Regions from separate parts of the Serratia sp. NPDC078593 genome, predicted to be linked through region 1. Evidence: predicted binding sites of a transcription regulator. Region 1 holds the regulator's gene; the other holds the start of a gene.

Region 1 (7,727 bases):
TAGGTGAGGATCGCGTGCGAAATGGCCGGGGTCGGAGTGAAACCGTTGTTTTCTTGAATAACCACATCGACACCGTTCGCCGTCAACACCTCCAAGACGGAAATGAAGGCAGGCTCAGACAGCGCGTGAGTATCTTTACCAACGTAACATGGGCCCGTGGTGCCCTGTTGCTGGCGCACTTCTGCAATCGCCTGGGCGATGGCCAGAATATGTGCTTCATTGAAACTGTGGCGCAAAGCGCTGCCTCGGTGGCCTGAGGTACCGAATTTCACCGCATGGGCGGCATTGCCCGTTTCCGGTTGCAACACATAGTACTGCGACGTTAACTGCGCCACATTAATCAAATCACTTTGCTGAGCCCGTTGCCCGGCACGTGGATTATTCGCCATCAACCTATCTCCCTTTCCCCGATCTAGGACCGGGCGATAGATAGCGCACGGCCACAGTAACGGGCTGTTCGCTAAATCAGATAGTACCGCAGACTTTTTCAGTCAGTTCCGTCGGGAACTGCATAGCCAGCATGATATGTTCGATCATGCTGCGTTTGCGGCCAGTATTGGTATTGGTGATCACCCAATAAGGGGTGCCCGGAACGTGTTTCGGTTTAGTATGCGTGCCGTTTGCCAACAGAGTTTGTTGGTCGCCAGCAAAATACGTGCGGGTACGGCCGTGTAATGCCTCGGTCGCGGCAGCAAATGCCGATGCATCCAAGGTATACAGCGTGGAAAGTACCAGCATAAAACGATTTACGGCTTTGTTCTGCTCAGCGTACTCATCCGAAAGCAGCAGTTCACGCATGGCGCGTACGCGATCGCGCGGGCGTGGCGCGGCGGCCTTTTCCGGCTCCACGCTAGAGGCGGCGGAGCTCACTGCGGCACGCAACGGCTGGCCCGCGGTAAACTTCAACATACGCCGTAAAATATCGGACGCACTTTCCCCAATATGTTGCGTGTGGCTGGCAATATAACGGTAAAGTTCTTCGTCGACTTCAATAGTTTTCATCTTTATCCAGTACTGTATTTTTCTACGTAGAACCTGAAACCAGGCTCTGCATTCAAGCCATGGGATTATAAGGTTAAAGTGTCAAGGCTGACATAACAATGTGCCTTAACATGGCAAAAGCAGACTAATTCCCTTTCGCTGGCACACGTCAAACGATACCGGCGCACCGTTGTTGGTTGCCCAGCCCATGATTAACACATTTTATTTGGCTAACGCAGCGGCACTCACCCATCATCCGAATGTGTATGATACCCTAACAGAATGTCTCTCGGTCATGAACTTCGCCATGAAATTACATTATCAAATGTCAGCCGCACCGGCTGAACACTCGACCGCCCTGCCTATCGTGCTGATCCACGGTTTATTCGGCAATCTGGACAACCTTGGCGTGTTGGCGCGCGATTTGAGTCTGCAACATCCGCTAATCAAAGTAGATCTGCGCAACCACGGCCTGTCGCCACACTCGCCGGAAATGAATTATCCGGCAATGGCGCAGGACTTGCTGACGTTGCTGAACGATCTGAAGATTAAAAAAGCGCTTGTCATTGGGCATTCGATGGGCGGCAAAGCCGCGATGGCGTTAACCGCGATAGCGCCATCGCGTATTGAAAAGCTGGTGGTGATTGATATAGCGCCGGTGAATTACACAACCCGCCGCCACGATAGAATTTTTGCCGCGCTCAACGCGGTCAGCGCCGCAGGTATCATACAGCGTCAACAGGCAGCCGAGCTGATGCGGAACACGCTGGATGAAGAAGGGGTGATCCAATTTTTACTGAAATCATTCCACCAGGGAGAATGGCGTTTCAACCTGCCGGTCCTCATTGAGCATTATGAAACCATTCTTGGCTGGCAAGAGGTGCCTGCTTGGCCACATCCGATTCTGTTTATCCGCGGCGGGCTTTCGCCTTATGTGCAGAACAGCTATCGCGATGCTATCGCCCGCCAGTTCCCACTGGCGCGTGCACACGAAATTGCGGGCACCGGTCATTGGGTACATGCGGAAAAACCGCAGGCCGTACTGCGCGCTATTCATCGTTTTCTTAACGACGTCTGAGCATCAATTGGTGGAAAATCGCGCTTAAGAGCGCAGCTTAGCCCCTTTGCACCGCAGTTAAGCATTGTCGTTGCTCTACCTGCTGGGGTAATATGGCGCGCTATAATTTTGCCGCCATACCCAGCGTGCTGTCAGACGCTAGGTTGGGGGTGAATTTGGGTTAGGTTGTATCGACCTGAACTGTATTAACCGAACCGTCCTGAAGCGTGAAACGCTTTTTGATGCAAACTCCCTTGCAGTACCGCTACCTATGGCAAAAGAACAAACGGATCGCACGACGCTAGATCTGTTCGCAGATGAACGCCGTCCGGGGCGCCCGAAAACCAATCCGTTATCCCGCGATGAACAGCTTAGAATCAATAAGCGGAATCAATTACGGCGCGATAAAGTACGTGGATTGCGGCGTGTGGAACTGAAAATCAACGCGGATGCGGTGGACGCTCTGAACAAACTGGCGGAACAGCGTAATATCAGCCGCAGCGAGCTTATCGAGCAAATGCTGCTGGCGAAGCTGGCCGAAGAACAGCCAGAACTTTGATCTTATGAGCCGCACACGCGGCATGGCGTTAAGGATGACGCCGGATCATCTCCGCATCATTCTCTTCGGGCATCGCATAAACGCGATAAAACCCCAGAGTATATTTCTGGCATGATACGCCTTTATTGATAAGACTTGGGTCTTTATCATACGGTTGTTTTAAACAGTATCGGTGCAAGCGTCAGGCATCAAAATTGTAATTAATTGAATTTAAAGGTTATATTCGATATGGCTAACGTAGGCATTTTCTTTGGCAGCGACACCGGCAATACCGAAAACATTGCAAAGATGATCCAAAAAATTCTTCGCCAGCAGTTTGGTGACGATGTGGCTGAAGTTCACGATATTGCCAAAAGCAGCAAAGAAGATCTGGACGCATTCGACATTCTGCTCCTCGGTATTCCAACTTGGTATTACGGTGAAGCACAATGTGACTGGGACGATTTTTTCCCAACTTTGGAAGAGATAGACTTCAACGGCAAACTGGTGGCGCTATTCGGCTGTGGCGATCAGGAAGATTACGCAGAGTACTTCTGTGATGCAATGGGCACCATTCGTGACATCATTGAGCCGCGCGGTGCCGCGATCGTTGGCCACTGGCCAACTAAAGGCTATCACTTTGAAGCCTCGAAAGGTTTGGCAGACGATAACCACTTTATCGGTTTAGCCATTGACGAAGATCGTCAGCCAGAATTGACCGACGAACGCGTAAGCGCTTGGGTCAAACAGATTAGTGAAGAACTGAGCCTGGCTGATATCATCGGCTAAACCGCTTTGTAACCAAAACGGTTTTATCCAGGCCCTGCAAACGCATCACGAGCGCAGGGCCGTTATCGGCATCGCAAACTGAAGCAATAGAAGCTACAAAATTGTAACTTCTTCCCTCATCAAGGTAGACTAGCGTTACGGTTTATCCCGCCCATCAAGATGTTGCATGTGTGACATGTAACGGTGTGAATATATCTTTGTTAACAACCGGCGGTTTCTATTTAGCTCAACCGGTTCTATAATGAGACGCAATTAATTCTTTGTGCCGACCGATGCCATAGGCAAAAATGCCTCAACTTGATTAGCATAGTAACAGGACTGAATCCGCATGACTGACAACAACACCGCGTTAAAGAAGGCCGGCTTAAAAGTCACGCTTCCGCGACTCAAAATCCTGGAAGTACTGCAAGATCCGACTTGCCATCACGTCAGCGCGGAAGATTTGTATAAAAAACTGATAGATATGGGTGAAGAAATTGGTCTTGCGACAGTTTATCGCGTACTGAACCAATTCGACGACGCAGGAATTGTGACACGCCATAACTTTGAAGGTGGAAAATCCGTCTTCGAACTGACACAACAGCATCACCACGATCACCTGATTTGCCTGGATTGTGGCAAAGTTATCGAATTTAGTGATGAGTCAATCGAAGCGCGTCAGCGAGACATTGCCAAGCAACACGGCATCAAACTCACCAACCATAGCCTATACCTCTACGGCCACTGCGCTATTGGGGATTGCCGTGAAGACGACACGCTGCACAACATAAAATAACGCTAATTTATCTATCGCAAGGAACCGCCCAACGGCGGTTTTTTTATGTCTTTTTTTGGGTAAAAAAATCCCCGGACGCGCCGGGGGAAATCATGTCAAAAGATAACAATTGCAGCGACACTTCGACCCATACGGCCTTACTGCTCTCACTCACCACACTCCGCCCCACCCGCCGACACGCTGGTGAGGCGTTACTCACTTACGCCTTCACTGACTCTATCCGGCTGAATCGCTTGCCATCAGGGCTGACCGCACGAATGTGTACTTCACCGGCCACGGCTGGCTTGGCACTGTTGTCATAACGCAACCACTGCTGCCCCCCGTCGGTGGAATACTCGATAGCCAATCCAGGCAGGGCAATATTGGCCTCCAATGTGCCATCTACAATACGTGCGCCAGGCACCGGTAAACGATAACTCACACCGCCTTTATCCAACTTGGCCAACTCACGTTGCCCCAATAGGTTGGCGAAATGCAGCCAATCCCGATCCAGTTTTTTCGTATCGACAAGCTGAGTTTCCCCACCTTTATACTCGCGACCGGCCTTATAATCCTGTTCCCAACTGGCGCGGTGCCAGGCGCGTTCAGCTACCGACAACGTACGCGGGAAGATCATGTATTCCATTTGTGTATCGGTACGCACGATCTCACTCCACAGCTGGATGGAAACACCATACGCACCCGGCCATGGTTTATCGCTCTTGGCAGTAAAATAGTTACCATCACGATCGACAGACGTTTCGGCGTTTTGCGGCATGTTATCCGGCGCGAAGCTGAACATTTTACGCTCATCGCTGAATCGAGTCCCCCAGTAGTAGCCACTCTCGTTTGGATTCACTTCATACGGGAAATCTAAATACACGTAGTCCGGGTTTGAAACCACGACTTCATATCCCTTGTTTGCCCAATCATTCACCGAATCGAAACCGCCCCAATAGAGGGTATCCCAGAAGTTGACGCCGACGCGCGAAGTGGCAAAGGATTTGGCACTCTCAGCATCTTTCAGACCATCCTGCCAAGCCTGCATTCTGTCAATGCCGTGGGCTTTAACCAGCTTGCTGACTTCCTGACCAAAGTAGCTTGGCAAGTGTTCCAAATCGGCAACCTTGCCTTCCTTAATGATGTTTTGGCAAACCTGCGATTTTGCCCACGGTTTATCTTCTTTACTTTGATCGAGAATGCCTTTGCCCGGCTCTGGGTTCTTAACGTCGGTATAGCCTGCCCCCAAACGGATATTCTTCGCTTCGTCACCACCGAAATGCCAGGTTTTCAGCGGTTGACCCGCCTCTTTGTGCATCTGCGCGATTTCGCCAATCACTTTATCAACGAAACGGTTGGAGGAATCCAAGCAAGGATTCAAGTAGCTCTGGCGATTAAAGAACTGTACCGACGTGGTGTTTGAGGTATCCGTTGGATCAACCAAACGGAACTCCTCGGCTTCTTTCTCTTTACCCTGCGCATGTAATTTCTTATAGCGTGCCTCCATCGATACTACAGCGGCACGAGCATGAGCAGGCATATCGATCTCTGGGATCACTTCTATCTGGCGCGCCTGCGCATATTTAATGATATCGATGTAATCTTGACGTGAGAAGAAACCGCCGTACACATCCGGCCCCTGACCATACTGTGGCAACAAACAGGTGGTTTCGCTTAGGTCGTGACAACGTTGGCTCCCGACCTCCGTCAGCTCGGGTAAACCTGGGATTTCAATTCGCCAACCTTCATCATCCGTTAGGTGGAAATGGAATTTGTTCAGCTTGTAGGCAGCCATCTGATCTAACAGACGCAACACGGCATCTTTCTGATGGAAGTTACGTGCAACATCGAGGAACACCCCGCGATACTGGAAGCGCGGCGCATCTTTGGCTTCAAGCGTAGCGATATTTTTACTACCGTCACTCGGTATCAGCGACAGAATGGATTGCAGACCGTAAAACACTCCGCTCTGATCAAAACCGGTAATGACCGCCTGCTTAGGTCCTATTTTCAACTCATAGGCTCCCGGCACCGCCAGTTTATCTTTAAATACATTCGGCTTGATATCCGTCTTGATGCGGTAGCCGCCTTCAGCCTCAGCAACGCCAAGTAAGGCGAACCGGGCGCTAACCACGTCAGCGACCGGTTTACTTAACGCACTCAGATCCAATGCAACGCCTTTGCTCAAATCGGCGTCTTGCTGATGAATTTTAACCTCCAGCGGCGTAGGGATGATTTGCCCACGTAACGCGCTAGCCGGTAAGGTTTCTAACTCGGCGTTCTTAACAAAACGTGACGCGGGCGTCATCAGGATATTTTTATCATCCTTGGTACGCTTCCACTGGTCACCGGTAAAAGGAGCGACAAACTGATCCAGATCTTCGGTATCCGTATTGGCCAGCATCTTAGGTTGCGCATCACCCGATGTCGCATACCAGCGTGGCAAAAAGTCCGTTTTGAACAATTGCCAATATTCAGCGACGATCGGTATTTCAACCGCTTTGTTGGCCGGGAAACCGCTAAAACTGTCGGTTGGCTCCAGCTTATACAAATCGCCGGTCAAGTGTGTAATGGTGAACTGCTCGTTATCTACTTTTAGCGTCTGGCGCGGGCTGTGAAAGAAAATAGCCCAGTCTTTACCCGTAATATCTTGCCCATCATTCGCCAGCGTAATCAAAACTTTATTACACGATGCCCAATCAGCACCCAGTTTGGCACAATCGACACCGTTATCCGCCGCGCGGTTATCCAGCATTTTAATATTCAACGTTAACTGGCTCAGTTGATCGACCAACTGTTGATCGGCCATCGCACTGCCAATACTGCCTAACATGCCGACTGTTGCCGTCAGTGCGGCAAGCGCACTCATCTTAAATTTGTTCATCTACAACCTCATCCGTAATCAGTGATTATTTGCGCGAATTTCCTGCCAGACCTTGCCACACTTAGCTTCGTACGCCTGGCCATCGCCAGTGTGTACCGCTTGTATGCAACGCTGATAGTCCAGTACGCGGACCGTTTCCTGTTCGGCGAACTGCTGATGCTGTTTCTCTTGTTTCAAGACCGCCAATACCGCCTGGCAAGCGTGCAGCTTGTCTGGTGAACCTTCAGCGGTATTGATACAAGCGCTATAGGCTTGACGTAGTTTGGCGTCTTCTGGTGGCGTTTGCGGTTGTACGCAACCGCTCAGTACGATCAGCGCCCCCGCCACTAACATTAATTTTTTCATCGTGTAATTCCGTTTATGTTTCCCCGGTGTCACCACCGGGAGAAGCATTAGAAGATAGTGAAGGGAGCAATAACGATAAATTTAACGTCGCGTTCATCCTGGAAGATATTGCCGTAACCACCACCCCAGCTAGGGATATCGGTGTGGTTGTCATATTGGGTGAAGTGCAGCTTGAACAACGTGCCCTTGGCTCGCCCTTCCTGAACGGTGTACATTGCATCCAGGCTGTAGGCACTTTCTTTCAGACGTTGATTTTGGTCATAAATTGGATTGGTGCTCGGTTTAGCATCCCAACCATAGACATAAGACGCCCCAACGGCCCATCCCGGCAAATTCCAATTACTGAGGTCATAAGTCGCACCGGCGAATACCGCTTTCT
Region 2 (7,727 bases), on a different contig from region 1:
TGCGGCGAGCGCTACCCCTGCCAGCGTCAGGCGAATCGGGTTTAGCGTGCTGCGGCCCAGTGCGCCCACCAGTGCCACTAACAGCGATGCAGCTAGCGCACCCGCGAAGGCGAACCACAAATAATGGCTGACGTCGGTGGCACCAAATAGCGTAATGCCAAGCACTACGGCAAAACCGGCTCCGGCATTAATGCCGAGAATACCGGGATCGGCAAGTGGGTTGCGGGTCAGTGTTTGCATTAATGCTCCCGCAAGCCCGAGAGCGATACCGGCAAGTAACCCAGCCAGCGTGCGCGGCAGACGTGCGTCGGTGACGATCACACAGTCAGCATGGGTACATTGGCCGTTAAGCGCCTGAATAACCGTGCTAAAAGGTATGGATTTTGCCCCCAGCGCCAGGCTCAGCGCCATTAACAGCAGTAAAACCAGTAGCGCGAACAGCAGGGCGTAGAGCCTGCGGCGAAAAGACCGGGTAGTGCCGAAAATCAGTTGCTCCTGCGCGGCAGGGGCGGAATGCGAGCAATGGTGTGTAAGCCGGAACATGACAGCCTATGATTTAATTGAATATAAATGATATTTATTATCATTATTGATAGTGTTCATCTATGGTAGCATGAGTTGATGTTCCAGTGCAGTAGCAAGCGCACAATCCCTTTTTAATACTGTGGTGATAGACGAATGAGTAAGCCTTCGATTTTGCTTGATTTTGGTCTGCTCAAGGCCAATCGGGCGTTCCGTGCCGTATTTTGCGCACGCTTTATTTCTATTTTAGCGTTGGGGTTGATGGCCATCGCTATTCCGGTACAAATTCAAGCGCTAACGGGATCGACGCTGCTGGTTGGCTTAGCCGTGACGTTAGCGGGATGCGGCATGTTTGCCGGTTTATTGATGGGCGGCGTGTTAGCCGACCGTTATGAGCGTCGCCGTTTAATTTTATTTGCGCGTTCGACGTGCGGCATCGGTTTCGTTGGCATGTGCATTAATGCCGCGTTGCCGACACCGTCGCTAACGGCGATTTATTTATTGTCGGTGTGGGATGGTTTCTTTGGTGCGGTGGGCGTGACGGCGCTGTTGGCGGCGACACCGGCACTGGTGGGGCGTGAAAATATCGTCCAGGCCGGTGCTATCAGCATGCTGACGGTGCGTTTTGGCTCGATTTTGTCACCTGCGGTAGGGGGATTGGTGATCGCTCACGCAGGTGTGGCATGGAATTACGGGCTGGCGGCGTTAGGTACGTTAATAACGTTAGTGCCACTGCTGCAATTACCGCAGTTAATGCCGCCACCGCAGCCGCGTGAGCATCCGTTAAAAGCGTTGGTCGGTGGTTTCCGCTTCCTGTTTGAAAATAAAGTGATCGGGATGGTCGCACTGATTGGTGCCTTACTGACGATGGCCAGTGCGGTGCGGATTTTATATCCTGCATTGGCGACGGACTGGCAGATTGGCGCGTCCAGCCTTGGCTTTATGTATGCAGCGGTGCCGCTGGGTGCGGCAATAGGCGCATTTACCAGTGGCCGTGTAGCGCACGTGGCTCGCCCTGGCTGGATGATGCTGATCACCGCGATTGCAGCGTTTGTCGCCATTGGCCTGTTTGGTGTGATGCCTTGGTACGGTTTAGCGCTGGCGTGTCTGGTGGTTTTCGGTTATTTGAGCGCGCTCAATTCTCTGTTGCAATATGCGCTCATCCAGAACTTGACGCCAGATGCCTTGCTGGGGCGCATCAATGGATTGTGGACCGCACAGAACGTGGTGGGGGATGCGTTAGGCGCGTTGTTGTTGGGCGCGATGGGAGCGTTTATGTTGCCAGCCCTCACCTCGACCAGTTTCGGTTTTGGCGCGGCGCTGCTGGGGGGGGTATTGGTAGTGGTGATGGGCGGGTTGCGCCAGGTGACGCTGCGCGAGCCGGAGCCGCAACCCCAGCCCGCAGTATTGCAAACTAGTGGGAAGTAAACTGTTTCTCTAACAGCGTCAGCAGGTTGCTGGCGCTGTAGTAATCCAATCGGAAAGTCTCATTGCCCATGGCATAGACCTGCTTGTTTTGCACTGCAGGCAAATGCGCCAAGAATTTATTGCTCATCAGATGCTGGAGATCGCCGTCATCGTTAGCGAACAGCAACAGTGTTTGACCATTCAATCCTTCTGCCAGATTCTCGCCGCTCAGTTGAATAATATCGTTCCGTACACCCATGCTGGTGCTGTTGTCCAGTGTGGCTGGCGGTTGTGCCAGCGTGAAACCGAGTTGCTGTAGCATCTGCCCTTGTGACGACTCGGTCGTCCACAGATTGGCGGCCTTGCCGTCTTGACGATAGACCAATGCGGATATTGGCTGGGGCGGCAGTTGCATGTGTTGCTTCAGCGCTTGCTCACGCGCAGCGAAATCAGCGGTTAACTTTTCAGCCTGTGCGTCACGCCCGGTAGCGTAACCCAGTTTTTTGGCGAGTTGTTGCCAGCTTTTATCGTCGTAGTTAACCACCAGCACCGGCGCAATGGCGGTTAACTGATCGTACAAGCGCAGGGCAGAATCGCCGCCGGTGGCGGACATAACAATCAAATCTGGCGCTTCCCCGGCTATTGCTTCGGCGTTAGGTTCACCGATATACAGGCGCTTAACCCCGCGCTGTGCCGCAATGTCTGCCCACTGGCGGAAGAAGCCTTGCTTATCGGTCAGTTTACCGTTGACACTGGCAGCCCCACTGGCAATCACTGGCGCATCGATAGCCAGTAATGTACCGGTCACCGTCACGCTGGTAGAGACGATGCGTGTAGGGGGGTGTTTGAGGGTAACAACACCGTGGGTGGTTTCAATCTGACGCGGCCACGGGGGGGAGGCCGCCTGTACGGCGGTGACGGCGAACAATGCCAATCCGAAAAGCAGGATTTTCTTCATGCCAGGTAATCCTTGTTGGTTAAATACTAATGCTTATCATTTATCTAGATAATACCACACCATTTATACCATGATTATGATGGGAAAGAAGTGCTTACGTTTATTGACATAGCAAATCGCGGAAGGTAATTTAGCGCCCAAGAAATACAAATGATAATCATTATTATATTGGTTATTATTGACAACTTATAGAGGGCGTACCGATGGATGCAGCCGTGAATGGTGCTCAACAACAGCAACAGGAAAGTGAGGCGTCTGGCCGTGAGCAACCAAAGGTCTCACCGGCCTCCGGTTTCTTTTTCACTTCTCCTTTTCGTAGCCTGAATACGCAGGGATGTTTCACTAAAATCAGTTTGCCCGCGATTGGTGGCGATGATGTGCGCGGGGAGTTTCAGCAGGCGGTGCAGCATGCTTTTAGTGAGGCGCGCATGGCGGGCATCAAAAAGCCAGTGCTGTGTGGCGCTATCCCCTTTGATACCCGCCAACCCTCGGCGTTGTTCATTCCTCAACAGACTCACTGGTTCGAACGCGATGCTTTTATGGCCGCGCAGAGCGATGACATCAACACCGGGCCGGATATTGCGCATAAAACGGAATTGCCGCCGCAGGTGCCCTTCATGCAAATGGTCAGCGATGCGGTGGCGGTGACCCGCACGGATAAACTGGACAAAGTGGTGCTGTCGCGGCTGTTGGAAATTGAAACCGTTCAGCCAGTGGATCGGCAGGCGCTGATGGCGCGCATCATTGCGCAAAATCCGAACGGCTTCCATTTCCATGTCCCGTTGGAAGAAGGCGCGTTGCTGGGTGCTAGCCCAGAATTACTGCTGCGAAAATCTGGCGCGCAGTTCTACTCCAACCCGCTGGCGGGATCCGCCCGTCGTGATGTCGATCCTCAGCGCGATCGAGACATCAGCCAGCAACTGTTGGCATCGAGCAAAGACCATTATGAGCACCGTTTTGTTACAGAAGGTATGCGCGCAGTGCTGGCCGACCGCTGCCGTTATTTGAATATTCCCTCCACGCCAGAGTTACTCAGCACGACCACGTTGTGGCATCTGTCGACGCCGATTGATGGTGAGGTGGATTCACGAAAGGAAAATGCGCTGTCATTGGCCTGTTTGTTGCACCCGACACCGGCGTTATGCGGCACGCCGACCCCGGTTGCGCGGGAGTTGATTTCCGCACTGGAGCCGTTTGAACGCGGCCTGTTCGGCGGCATTGTTGGCTGGTGTGATGCTGAAGGCAATGGCGAGTGGGTCGTGACCATCCGTTGCGGCACCGTTAACGGCAAGCAGGTACGCCTGTTTGCTGGCGCAGGCATCGTGCAGGATTCTTCGCCAGAATCTGAGTGGCATGAAACCGGCACCAAGCTCAGCACAATTTTGCGCGCATTTGGTTTGAATCAAGGATAAGAAAAATGAGCATTGCTTTTACCCCCTGGCCGGATGCGTTTGCCCGGCGTTATCGCGAGCGCGGCTATTGGATTGACCAGCCGTTGACCGATATTCTCACCCGGCAGGCGGAAAACGACAGTATCGCACTGGTCGATCCGGCAAATCGTTTGAGCTATCGCCAATTACATCAGCAATCCGATCGCTTGGCCGCGGCATTGCTGCGCCGTGGCGTAAAACCGGGTGAAACCGCACTGGTTCAGCTTGGCAACGTGGTGGAGTTTTATGTCACCTTTTTTGCGCTGTTGAAAATCGGCGTTGCGCCGGTCAATGCGCTGTTTAGCCATCAGCGTAGTGAATTAAACGCGTATGCGTCTCAGATTAAACCGGCGATTGTGATTGCCGATCGTTTGCATGGTTTATTCGCCAATGATGATTTCTTGACGGATTTCCGCGCCGCGCATCCGTCCATCCGCGTGGTGGCGCTGCGTAATCAACCGCAGGGCGAACAGTCACTGTCAGCCATGCTGGCAGAAGACAGTACCGGTTTTTGCGCCACGCCGTCTGCGGCCGATCAGGTGGCGTTCTTCCAGCTTTCCGGTGGCAGCACCGGTACGCCAAAACTGATCCCACGGACGCATAACGACTATTACTACAGCATCCGTCGCAGCGTAGAGGTTTGCCACTTTACGCGTGAAACGCGCTATCTGTGTGCACTGCCGGCGGCGCATAACTATCCGATGAGTTCGCCCGGTGTGTTAGGCGTGTTCTATGCCGCAGGCTTGGCGGTGTTTGCGGCCGATCCTGATGCGGCCCAATGCTTCAACCTGATTGAACAACATCAGATTACCGTCACCGCGCTGGTACCACCGGCAGTGACGCTGTGGTTACAGGCGATTGAAGAGTGGGGTGGCAATCAACAGCTTGCCAGCCTGAAATTATTACAGGTAGGCGGTGCCAAACTGGGTGAAACGTTGGCGGCACGTATTCCTGCTGAGATTGGCTGCCAGCTTCAGCAAGTGTTTGGTATGGCGGAAGGGCTGGTGAACTATACCCAGCTTGATGATGACGATTGTCACGTCCTGACAACCCAAGGGCGACCGATGTCACCGGATGATGAGGTCTGGGTAGCGGATGACGAGGGCAACCCGTTGCCGGTCGGGCAGGTCGGGCGGTTGATGACGCGTGGCCCTTATACCTTCCGGGGTTATTACCAAAGCCCAGAACACAACGCAGAGGCGTTTGATGAGCAGGGTTTTTACTGTTCAGGCGATCTTATTCGCCTAACCGAAGCGGGTTACATTTGTGTGGAAGGGCGGCAGAAAGATCAAATCAATCGGGGAGGCGAGAAGATTGCCGCCGAAGAGATCGAAAATCTGTTGTTACGCCACTCGTCGGTGATTAACGCTGCGTTGGTTTCCATGCCGGATGCATTAATGGGTGAAAAGAGTTGTGCCTATTTTATTGCCACAGAAACATTGAAGCCGGTCGTGCTGCGACGTCATTTGCGCGAGCAGGGCGTTGCGGAATTTAAATTACCCGACCGCTTTGTGCAAGTTGAACACCTGCCGCTGACGCCGGTCGGCAAAGTAGACAAAAAACTTTTGCGCCAACGTTTGGAGGCGCAGCAACTAACTCAGGTCCGGGGAGAGTGATCGATGGCCATTCCTAAGCTTAATGATTATGCGTTGCCAACGGCAGACGAGATGCCGGCTAACAAGGTTAATTGGGCGTTCGAACCGCAACGCGCCGCCTTGCTGATCCACGACATGCAGCAATATTTCCTCAATTTTTGGGGGGAAGATAGCCCGTTGATTAAGCAGGTGGTGGACAACATTGCCAATCTGCGTCGTTACTGTAAATCGCAAGGTATACCGGTGTATTACACCGCGCAACCCAATGATCAAAGTGATGAAGACCGCGCATTGTTGAATGATATGTGGGGGCCGGGGCTCAACAAACACCCCGAACAGCAGGCGGTCGTGGCTGCGTTGGCGCCAGAACCTGATGATACCGTATTGGTGAAATGGCGCTACAGCGCCTTTCATCGCTCGCCCTTGCAGGAGATTTTGCACGAGTCCGGCCATGACCAACTGATTATTTGTGGCGTATACGCGCATATCGGTTGCCTGACGACGGCGATCGATGCATTTATGCGTAACATTAAGCCGTTCATGGTGGCGGACGGGTTGGCGGATTTCTCTCGCGATGAGCACCTGATGGCGCTGCGTTACACCGCCGGGCGCTGTGGCCGCGTGGTGACCACTGCCGATTTGCTGCCCGGTATCGCCAGCAAAGACGCTTTGCGCCAGCAAATTATGCCGCTGTTGGACGAAGATAGCGAAGAGATGGGCAACGATGAAAACCTGATCGATTACGGTTTGGATTCGGTGCGCATTATGGAGTTGGCGACACGTTGGCGCAAAATTCGTGCCGATATAGATTTCATTGCGCTGGCTAAAAGCCCGACCATTGACAGTTGGTGGGCGCTGCTTTCAGGGGAGAAAGCGTGATGAGTGCAGGGAGCTTTAGCGGTAAACGCGTGTGGGTGACCGGTGCGGGGGCGGGGATTGGCTTGCAAACCGCGCTGGATTTTGCCGCGGCAGGTGCCGAGGTAGTGGGATTTGATCTGCGTTTTGATGCGCAGAATTATCCGTTCCGTACCGAAGTGTTAGATATTGCTGACGCCGCAGCGGTAGATGCCGTTTGTACGCGTCTGCTGGTGGAACAGGCTGAGTTGGACGTACTGGTGAATGGTGCCGGAATCTTGCGTATCGGGATGATTGATGAAACCAGTGCGGCAGATTGGATGGCTTGCCTTAATGTGAATGCTGGCGGGGCGTTTAACATGTTCCGCCATGCGTTACCGGTATTTCGCCGCCAGCGGCGTGGCGCGATTGTCAGCATTGCCTCCAATGCGGCGCATGTGCCGCGTGTGGGCATGGCGGCGTATTGCGCCTCGAAAGCTGCGCTACGGAGCCTATGCCAGACCGTTGGTTTAGAGATGGCAACCTATGGTGTGCGTTCGAACTTGGTGTCACCCGGTTCAACCAACACGCCGATGCAGCAAGGGATGTGGCAAGATGCCAGCGGCGAGCAGAAAACCATTCAGGGTTTTCCTGAACAGTTTAAATTGGGGATTCCGCTGGGCAAAATCGCACAGCCACAGGATGTCAGCAATGCGATCTTGTTCTTGGCGTCGGATCTGGCGAGCCACATTACGATGCAAGACATTGTGATCGATGGCGGCGCAACGCTGGCTGCGTGAGGAAGTGGCCGAGAGGCCGGTTGTCTGATGTCGAATACGCAATACAGGCCGGGCGTGCCCGGCCACTACGGTGGGTTGATACCGGCGGGATTTGGCAGCGAGTGATGTTGTTACCCGTAGGGGCGTGGCATGCCGCGCCCGGCCGGATGTTTGATGCTGAATACGGGATGCAGGCCGGGCG

Evidence for each region. The regulator Fur, encoded in region 1, represses iron uptake genes when iron is present. The targets are predictions, from matches to a motif close to ATAATAATGAGAACNACTATCAA.
Region 2: the regulator Fur is predicted to act here: its motif matches at 3,032-3,054, upstream of ACQKDS_RS10475 (isochorismate synthase).

The regions. Positions count from the first base shown of each region.
Region 1 covers NZ_JBNNGK010000002.1:153,793-161,519, reverse strand. Annotated here, with positions in the region: gene pgm (phosphoglucomutase (alpha-D-glucose-1,6-bisphosphate-dependent)) at 1-389, opposite strand, end outside; gene seqA (replication initiation negative regulator SeqA) at 466-1,002, opposite strand; gene ybfF (esterase) at 1,277-2,059, shown strand; gene ybfE (LexA regulated protein) at 2,310-2,597, shown strand; gene fldA (flavodoxin FldA) at 2,826-3,365, shown strand; gene fur (ferric iron uptake transcriptional regulator) at 3,694-4,140, shown strand; gene ACQKDS_RS02780 (beta-N-acetylhexosaminidase) at 4,340-7,003, opposite strand; gene chiQ (ChiQ/YbfN family lipoprotein) at 7,022-7,348, opposite strand; gene chiP (chitoporin ChiP) at 7,396-7,727, opposite strand, start outside.
Region 2 covers NZ_JBNNGK010000007.1:175,472-183,198, reverse strand. Annotated here, with positions in the region: gene fepD (Fe(3+)-siderophore ABC transporter permease) at 1-543, opposite strand, end outside; gene entS (enterobactin transporter EntS) at 679-1,950, shown strand; gene fepB (Fe2+-enterobactin ABC transporter substrate-binding protein) at 1,937-2,887, opposite strand; gene ACQKDS_RS10475 (isochorismate synthase) at 3,091-4,299, shown strand; gene ACQKDS_RS10470 ((2,3-dihydroxybenzoyl)adenylate synthase) at 4,305-5,933, shown strand; gene ACQKDS_RS10465 (isochorismatase family protein) at 5,937-6,791, shown strand; gene dhbA (2,3-dihydro-2,3-dihydroxybenzoate dehydrogenase) at 6,791-7,546, shown strand; gene ACQKDS_RS10455 (hypothetical protein) at 7,567-7,727, shown strand, end outside.